One region of the Streptomyces sp. NPDC058092 genome, then DNA from elsewhere that is predicted to be linked to it. Evidence: riboswitches for the same ligand, from Rfam matches in the RefSeq annotation. Region 1 holds a riboswitch; the other holds the start of a gene.
The links. Region 1 has a riboswitch for cyclic di-AMP ahead of ACFVV1_RS39255 (peptidoglycan DD-metalloendopeptidase family protein). Riboswitches for the same ligand answer to the same signal wherever they lie in the genome.

Region 2: it holds a riboswitch for cyclic di-AMP, as region 1 does, so the genes downstream of both, ACFVV1_RS33895 (M23 family metallopeptidase) here and ACFVV1_RS39255 (peptidoglycan DD-metalloendopeptidase family protein) in region 1, are expected to answer to the same signal.

The regions. Positions count from the first base shown of each region.
Region 1 covers NZ_JBHVSY010000045.1:5,491-10,102, reverse strand. The annotation lists gene ACFVV1_RS39265 (IS1634 family transposase) at 1-128, shown strand, start outside; gene ACFVV1_RS39260 (SGNH/GDSL hydrolase family protein) at 152-997, opposite strand; gene ACFVV1_RS39255 (peptidoglycan DD-metalloendopeptidase family protein) at 1,187-2,134, opposite strand; cyclic di-AMP (ydaO/yuaA leader) riboswitch at 2,140-2,294, opposite strand; gene ACFVV1_RS39250 (alpha-galactosidase) at 2,588-4,612, opposite strand, start outside.
Region 2 covers NZ_JBHVSY010000028.1:84,668-89,279, forward strand. The annotation lists gene ACFVV1_RS33890 (PP2C family protein-serine/threonine phosphatase) at 31-1,191, shown strand; cyclic di-AMP (ydaO/yuaA leader) riboswitch at 1,472-1,624, shown strand; gene ACFVV1_RS33895 (M23 family metallopeptidase) at 1,636-2,880, shown strand; gene ACFVV1_RS33900 (DUF2785 domain-containing protein) at 3,107-3,901, opposite strand; gene ACFVV1_RS33905 (PrsW family intramembrane metalloprotease) at 4,248-4,612, opposite strand, start outside.

The DNA of each region.
Region 1 (4,612 bases):
CCGGCCTGCGGATACGAGCCGGAACAACCAGCGACCCGCCAACCATTCTGATCACCCGCGGTGTTCAAGCCCACCTCCTCGAGTTACTCGGCATCGACGAAACCCGCCCCCGCTGGCTGGAAACCTGAAACCCCATGTGCGAAGTCCGGGTCTAGAGCGGGAGCAGGTCGGGCCGCTTGGCCTCGACGTGGTCTCCGGAGGACTCGCCGCGCAGCCGTCGGCCGATCCACGGCACCAGGTACTCGCGCGCCCAGTGGATGTCGTCGCGCCGTACTTCGAGCGTGCCGCGCTGTGCCTGCGGAGGCCATTCCTGGTCGGGGTCGGCCGGCACATCGAGGCCGAGGACCTGGGCGGCGCGCAACGCGACCCTGGTGTGTCCCTCGGGCGACAGATGGAGCCGGTCGTCGTCCCAGGCACGCCTGTCCTGGACGGAACGCAGCGACCACAGGTCGAGGACCGGGCAGTCGTAGCGGTCGGCGATGGACCGCACATGGGCGGTGTAGGTGGCGATCTTGCCGCGCAGATGACGCAGCACGGGAACGCCACGGGTGTCGAAGCCGGTGGTGACCATCACGGAGCCGACCGATTCGGTCAGCTCGGCGACCGCGCGCTCGAAGCGCTCGGCCACGTCGTCGGGGTCGGTGCCGGGCCTGATGATGTCGTTGCCGCCCGCACAGAAGCTCACCAGGTCGGGTGCGAGCTCCTTGGCGCGCGGCACCTGCTCCTCGACGATCTGGTCGAGGAGGCGTCCGCGTACGGCGAGATTGGCGTACCTGAAATTCCCGTGCGCGGAGCCGTCGGTGCTCGATTCCGCATCGGGGTCCGGGAGCTGGTCCGCGAGAAGTACCGCGAAACGGTCCGCCCAGCCGACGAAGGTCCCGTCCGGACCGCGGTCACCCACTCCCTCGGTGAAGCTGTCGCCAATCGCTGCGTACGACCCGATGACGCCATGTCGGTTGATGACGCCACGTTGATTTTTTCTCGAATCGTCTGCCACAAACGCTTATCCTGCACCGCCGAATGTGACCTACGCGACCGTAATAAGGGGTTGACGGGTGGTGAGATAGACCACCCGGTCAGGTTTTGGTAAAGGGGGAATAAGCAGCAGGGGCGGTGCGCCGCCGCGCACCGCCCCTGCTGTGTTGCTCAGGTCATACCGTGTTGGTCAACTGCCCGTTCGTTCGGCTCAGACGTAGATGCCGTGCGAAGCCAGGAAGGCGATCGGGTCGATGTCCGAGCCGTACGCCGGGCCCGTGCGGACCTCGAAGTGCAGGTGCGGTCCGGTGGCGTTGCCGGTGGCGCCGGAGAGGCCGATCTGCTGACCGGTGCTCACGGACTGGCCCGCCGAGACGGAGATCGAGGACAGGTGGCCGTACTGCGAGTAGCGACCGTCGGTGTGCTTGATGACGACCTGGTTGCCGTACGCGCCACCCCAGCCCGCGGTGACGACGGTGCCGGAGGTGATGGACTTCACGCTGGTGCCGGTGAAGACGGGGAAGTCGATCCCGGTGTGGCTGCCGCTGGACCAGTTGGAGCCGGAGGCGCGGTAGCCGGTGGTGTGGTTGCCGGGGACCGGGTGCGCGTAGCCGGAGCTGTTGCTCCGAGCGGCCGGGGCGGAGGTCTTGGACTCCGTGACGGTCGACACCTTGGCCGGGGCGGACTTGGCCGGGGCGGACTTCTTCGCGACCGACGAGGGAATCGAGGGGGCCTTCGACGGGAGGGCCGCGCCCGTACCGGCGCCGGTGGGCGCGGAGTCACCCGACGCCTTGCCGCCGAGCGTCAGCTTCATGCCCGGGAGGATCAGGCTGGGGTCGTCGCCGACGACCTCGCGGTTGTCCTGGTACAGCTTCTGCCAGCCACCCTCGATCTTGTGCTCGGCGGCGATCTTCGACAGCCAGTCGCCGGAGACGACGGAGTACGTCGTGGTGGCGGTCTGCTTCTGCGCGACCGGCTTGGCCGGAGTGGCGTGCGTGGCGGCGGCGGAGACCGACTGCGGGGCGGCGGCCGGGGCGGCGTTGGCACCGGTGGCGCCGAGCAGCGGCAGCGCGATGACGGCGCCGCCGGCGCCTGCGGCGACGACGCCACGGGCAATGGCGCGGGTCTTCGTACGACGGTGCTTACCCGATATGGGCATGAAGTGCTTCCTCTCCGGCGCCTACGAGGTGAGCTGTCGGGTTCGGGCTGGAGATGCCCGGCCGCGCTGAGCGCGACTTCACCCCGAGCCGGCCGGATTTCTCCGATCGGCGGCCTACCTGGTTCCCCCGCTCCTGCCACACGATGAGTGGATGCGAATTCCGGGCGGCGGCAGGATTAGGCGGTCCGTCCGGATTGACGGTGACCGTAAGCGAGTCGGGACGGCAAGAACAAGCCACTGGTTCCGTTCCGGAATCCCCGCCAGGAATTCGGCGCTGAATTCCGGTCACACTCCGTGGATTAGGGATCTTGGCTTTCCGCGCCGCGCACGGAATACCCGGCCGCCCCGCCAGTACGCACCGTCACGGATATGATCCCGCTCACGAGCGGGCAACCATCTGCCGTACATATGGGGCAAGTTCGGCCAAATCAACCCATTACGGACATGTCATGCTCATCGTTCGCGCCGAAGCCTCAGCACCCGTGCGTCGAGATCCCCCCGAAGCCCGGTGTGCAGCCCCTGATGAAGCAGTACCGAACCGTGGTGCACCGCCCCCGTGTCCAGGCAGGTGTACGTCGCCGCGGGGTCGAGTCCGCGCAGTCGCAGGGCCGGGGGCCGCTCCCCGTACCGCTGCGCCTCCAGCCACATCAGGACCACGGCCTCGTCCCCGTGGACGTACTGGACCGCGCTGAGCCCACCACGCGGGGCACGCAGCCGGTACAGCGAGCCGTGCTGTACCACCGGCCGAATCTCCTTGTAGAGATCCACCCAGGTCCGCGCCTCGGCCAGTTCGTCCTCGCTCCACTCGGTGAGGTCACCACCGACCCCGAGCACACCGGCCATCGCGCTCACAAAACGGAAGCGCAGTGAGCTGACCCTGCCGTTGAGCTGGACGTTGGGGCTGTCGGTGACCCAGGCGGCCATCACCCGGGCCGGATGGATCTGGCCGAAGCCCTCCTGGATGGCGAGGCGGTCGAGCGGGTCGGTGTTGTCCGAGGTCCACACCTGGTCCGTACGGGACAGAATCCCCAGATCGATCCGGCCGCCGCCGCCCGAGCAGGACTCGAAGGCGACCGAGGGGTGCGCGGCCCGGAGCCGGTCGATCAGCGCGTACAGGGCGTCGACATGCTCGATCCAGATCTTCTGCGGATACTCCTCGCCCGGCCAGCCCGCGTCGGTGAAGGAGCGGTTGAAGTCCCATTTCACATAGTCGATGCGCGCGCCGGAGAGCAGTGCGTCCAGCTGTTCCCAGAGATATTCCCGCACATCGGCGCGGGCCAGATTGAGCACCAGTTGATTACGGAACTCGGTCCGGGCCCGCCCGGGGAAGTGCTGTACCCAGTCGGGGTGTGCACGATAGAGATCACTGTCGGCATTGACCATTTCCGGCTCGACCCAGATACCGAACTGCATGCCGAGACCGTGCACTTCGTCGGCGAGCGGCCCCAGCCCACCGGGAAAGCGGTCCGGATTCGGCGTCCAGTCGCCCAGCCCCGCCCGGTCGCTGGTGCGCTGCCCGAACCACGCGTCGTCCACGACGAACAGCTCGACACCCATCGCGGCGGCGCGCTCGGCGAGGGCGCGCTGCTGCTCCTGCGCGATGTCGAAGCCCGTCGCCTCCCAGGAGTTGTAGAGCACCGGCCGCAGACTCCCTGCGTCCGGGATCACCTGGGCCAGCTGCCAGGCGTGCCAGGCCCGGCTCGCCCCGCCGAACCCCGCCGCGCTCCACAGGCCGGCGAAGACAGGTGTGACGTACGACTCCCCCGGCGCGAGCAGCAGCAGCCCCGAGTCGTCGTGCCCGGCGCCCCCGGTGATCTGCACGAGCCCGTCGGGCAGCCGCTGCACGGAGATCCGCCACGACCCGGACCAGCCGAGCGCACAGCCGTACACCTCGCCGCTCTCCTCGGTCGCCGCACCGTCCGCGTCGAGTGAGACCCACGGCAGGTACTGATGCCCGGTGTGGCCGCGCCTGCTGGAGATGACGCTCTCGCCGTACGTCAGCTCCGCCCGGGCGAGCCGCGACTCCGCCGCCCAGCGGCCGTGCAGCCGGCTCAGCCGCCAGCCGTCGCGGGCCGGCAGCGCCCAGGCGGCCGCGTCGGCGCGCAGCAGCTCCAGCGGCGGACCGTCCGGCCCGGCGTGGGCGACGGTGGCCCAGCGCTCGATGACGTCGCAAGCGTCCCGCATCCGGTAGTGCAGGGTCAGGGCGAGCCGGTGCACGGAGTCGGTGAAGCCGATGCGGAGTTCGTCCCCGTCCACCGTGGCGTCGGCGAAGGCCCACTCCGTACCGCGGACCTCCGGGGTCCGTACCGAGAGGGCCGGGCGGACGAACCGGGGGCCGCCCTCCACCGGGTACTCCTCGCGGCCGTCGAGCGGGGACTCGAAGCCCCGGACGGGCTGCTCCGGCGCCGCGGCCAGCGCCTCCGCCGCGGCCAGGGAGATCCGCGGACCCCAGTGCAGATGGACCAGCTCGTCCCGCTC
Region 2 (4,612 bases), on a different contig from region 1:
GCCGCGCGCGTACCGGGCAGGAGACCACAGGTGTGGAAGCGGCTGAAGGGGCGCGGCAGACATGCCGAGGGCGGCATCCGTACCCGGCGGTTCGTCCGCGCGCTGCCCGCCATGATGATCCTCGGCGGGTTGGCGTTCGACATCCTCACCCCGCCGACCTTCACCGCCATTCCGCTGTTCGTGGCGGCGCCGCTGATCGCCGCGCCGTTCTTCTCACTGTCCAGGACCATCTGTACCGGCATCGCCTCGATGCTGGCCGTCGTCGTGCTGCGCCTGTACAGCAACACGCTGCCGGACGTCGTGCCGCTGATCGAGCTGCTCACCCTGGCCACCGTCTCGGTCCTCGCGGTCGTGATCAACGCGGTCGTGCGGCGCAGCAATGAGCAGCTGGCGTCCGCGCGGGTCATCGCGGAGACCGCCATGCGGGCGGTGCTGCCGAAGCCGTCAGACCGGATCGGCGGGCTGCATGTGGCGGCGCGGTACGAGGCGGCGCAGGCCGACGAGTTCGTCGGCGGTGACCTGTTCGCCGTGACGGACTCCCCTTACGGGGTGCGGTTGGTGGTCGGGGACGTACGGGGGAAGGGGCTCGACGCCGTGGAGTCGGTGGCGGTGATCATCGGGGCGTTCCGGGAGGCGGCCGAGCAGGAGCGTTCGCTGGAGGGCGTGGCGCAGCGGCTGGAGCGGGCGCTGGCGCGGGAGGGGACGCGACGGGGCGGGCTCGACGCGGTCGAGGGCTTCATCACCGCCGTGCTGGCCGAGATCCCGGCCGGGCTGCCCCGGGTGCGGATCGTCAACCGCGGTCACCCCGAGCCGATCCTGTTGCACCCGGACGGGGCGCTCGAAGTGCTGGGGCCCACGGTGCCCGCACTGCCGCTCGGGATGGACCTGGGGGCGTGGCCCGACCGGTCGGACGAGTGGGATCTGCCGGCGGGGACGACCCTGCTCCTGTACACGGACGGCCTCTCCGAGGCGCGGAACGCCGACGGGGTCTTCTACGACCCGGCGGCCCGGCTGCGCGGGCGGATCTTCCCGGGGCCCGAGGAGCTGCTGTCCGCGCTGACCGATGACGTACGGCTGCACACGGGGGGTGAGACGACCGACGACATGGCGCTGCTCGCGGTCGTACGTCCCGCGGAGGGGCAGCCGGACCGGCGCAGGACCGTGAAGATCGTCGGTCTGGAAGGGGTGTGACGGGTGGGGCGGGGGCTTCGTGCGAGCCGGGCGTGGCCTTGGGCGCGGGATACCACCGTACGTAACCGAAGCGCGTCGCTCCGCATAACATTTGACGCAACGTCAGAAACCGAGTGGCGGCTGAGGGTCGATCAACTCGTCCCATTCCGCCCGGTTGTGCACCGTAAAGTCCAGGCCAAAGACGTGAACGATCAGTGGGAACGGCTTGGAATCAGGCCCCGGTGTCTATTAACGTTCGATAACGCAGCGCGGTCGTCCCAGCCGTCGTCAGTGGCGGCACCGTGCGCGAGCGCCGAATTCCGCAAGGGAACCGGGGAACCACCTACATGGGGTGAATCGGACACCTGTGTCTCGTGAGAGGCAGAGGGGCCCGTAGGAGACCTTCCTGCTCCGAACCCGTCAGCTAACCCGGTAGGCGAGAAGGAAGGAAAGGAGCGCGCCCCCGTGGCGTCCAACAAGCCTGCCCCCGAGGCCCCCTCTCGGTTCAACCCCGACTTCGGTTCCGGCTTCGGCGCTGACTTCGGATCCGGTTCCAACTCCGGTTTCGCTTCCGACTCCAACTCCGGTTTCGCTTCCGACTCCGGCTTCGGCGCCGATTTCGGTACCGGCTCCTCCGAATACGGGACCGGTGGGACGGGAACGGCGTACGGCACCGAGCCGGGCGGCGACTTCGGCGGCGATTCCCGTGCCGACGGCAACGGTGAGCCCGAACGCAGCTGGGACGAGTGGAACCCCACCGAGGAGTCCGTCCGCCCCGTACGCGGCAAGCATCGCGTCGCCAAGCAGCGCAACGGACTTGCCCGTAGCTCCACGGTGCTCGGGGTCGGCGTCATCGCGGCGGTCGGTGCGGGCGGCATGGCCACCGCGCAGAGCAAGCCGCCGGTCTCCATCTCCCTTCCCGATTCCATCGCGGACAACCTTCCCGACGCCAAGTCCCTTCCGGGCGTGGGTTCTCTGTTCTCCGGAGAGTCCGAGGCCGACAAGGCCGCTGTCGCCGCCGCTGCCGCACCGCTCACCACCGCCGGCCTCACCACCGCCGAGGCCGAGCAGGGCACGGCGGACGCGGGCGAGGCGCTCCGCGCGCGCATCCTCCAGCAGGCGGAGCAGCAGCAGGACGCCGCCGACGCCGAGGCCAAGGCGGCCCAGGAGAAGGAGGCCGCGGAGAAGGCCGCCGCCGAGGCCAAGAAGCAGCAGGACGCGGCCGAGGCCAAGGTCGCCGCAGAAAAGAAGAAGGCGGAGGAAGAGGCCAAGAAGAAGGCCGAGGCACTGCGGCTCGCCAAGCTCGCCGCCAGCTACGCCATCCCGACCTCCTCGTACACGGTCACCTCGACCTTCGGCGAAGCCGGCTCGATGTGGTCGTCCGGCTACCACACCGGCCTCGACTTCGCGGCGCCGACGGGTACGCCGATCAAGGCCATACACGGCGGCACCATCAAGTCGGCCGGCTGGTCCGGTTCGTACGGCTACCGCACGGTGCTGGAGCTCGACGACGGTACGGAGCTGTGGTTCTGCCACCAGTCCTCGATCGGCGTGAGCGTCGGCCAGAAGGTCACCACCGGTGAGACCATCGGCCGGGTCGGCGCGACCGGCAATGTGACGGGCCCGCACCTCCACCTGGAGGTCCACACCCCCTCCGGTACAGGCATCGACCCGATGGCCTGGCTGCGCGGCAAGGGCCTCAACCCCTGATCCGCAGGCCGTCCTCCCGGTTCTCCCGGCCTGCGTGATCCGGTGATCCGCGCGATCCGAGCCGGTTCGCCTGCCGATGAACTCCGGCAGCCCTGACGCTCCCCCCCCGACGTCAGGGCTGCCGGTCTGTCGAACATGACCCTGCAGCGTAGGGACAGCCGGCCGACCTGCAGAAGCGGTTCCCGCGGCGGCCCGTCAGGCTCGGTCGGCTCCCGGCGTGGAATTATCAAACGATGGACTTCGCATCATTCGCCAGCACTTCAACAATCCGCCGCTTGACCAAGTCGCGATGCGGAACCTGACGAGGCGGCTGCCCCGGCTTCGGCGAGACGCCGAGGTCAGCGAGAATGTAGAGCATCCGCAGGGTGCGTAGTGCGTTGGAAACGTACGTCGGAGTGGTGCCCCGAGCCACGGCCCGCAAGTCGGCACCGATTTCGTCGAGCCACGCGACGGATTGATCCGCGGTGAGCTTCGGGTTGGTGAGAGTCAACGCAATTGCACGGGCGAGCCGATCATCTTCCCGTTCGGCGTACAGGTAATCGGTGGGCGCGACGAGCCGCGCGGTCGCGACGCCCAGCATCTCGACCGGTTCGACATCGCGGTGGCAGCCGAAGGCACCGAGCAAGTCAGCGCCGTGTGCCACAGCGTGCAGCCACCCCAGACGCACATCGTGTCCGCGTAGGTCACTCTCTGTGGGGTACCAGCGGGCGAACGCGTTCATCCATTCCCGACAGAAGTCCCCGCGGCTGACGATCATATCCAGGACCAGCGGCGCGAACGTGCGGGCCTGAATCTGCGAATCGGCGAAGCGGGCCGCCATTTCATTGCCCAGGCGGATCCGGCGGTCGCCGTCGATGACGTCGCGCTCGATCCAGGTCCGCAACACGACGTACGGGTAGCCGTCGCGCACCTCCGGGTCTGGATCTCGCAGACACTCCGCCAGCTCTGCGGTGAGCTCGTCCAGGTCGCCCCCCGGGGGCAGAGCACATTCGTCCGAGTAAATTTTGTACCAGTCAGTCATGATCAGCGAGGTTAACTCGCCACGGGTGGTGTGCCCAGCCAGTATTTGAGGGCCTTCCTCAACTGGGCCATACAAAGCCGCCATTGCCGACGCTCCCTCTCCATACCCGCGATGAAGGCCACCCGACGAGCCGCGCTGAGCGAAGACGAGCGCCTGGCCGCCCTCGGCCGACTACTGACCGACCCGGACATACCAGGAAACCTCCGCGTCGCCGGCGCCATCGTGCTCCTCTACGCACAGCCCCCCACCCGGATCGTCCGGCTATTTTCGGCGGGAACTACTGGGGCCCCGGCACGGCCCGCTCGCTCGCCGATTGCGGCTGGTGACAGCGTTCTTACCGGCACCCCTACAGCGGTGGAATCCCCAGGGCCGGGGGTATGTACGGGGGGCGCAGGCGGCTCGTCGCCTGCGCGGCGTACGTCAGCGCGGGGGCAGCCACGTCCCTGCGTTGCCAGAGGTGGTGCAGCAGCTCCAGCTCGCGTTCGGCGAAGTCCGGGCCCGCGGCCCCGCGGCGGGCCTGCCGGCGCAGCGAGGCCAGTGAGGTCGCGAACGATTCGTACTCGGCGACGGCGCGGGCGGCAGCTCTGCCGTGGGCCTTGGCCTGTGCTGTGGCATGGGCCCTGACCTGCGCCGACGGCCCGCGCCTCGGGGTATACACCGGCGTGTATCCGGGCGCGTATCCCGGTCCGGGGCCGTGCGTCGGCCCGTATC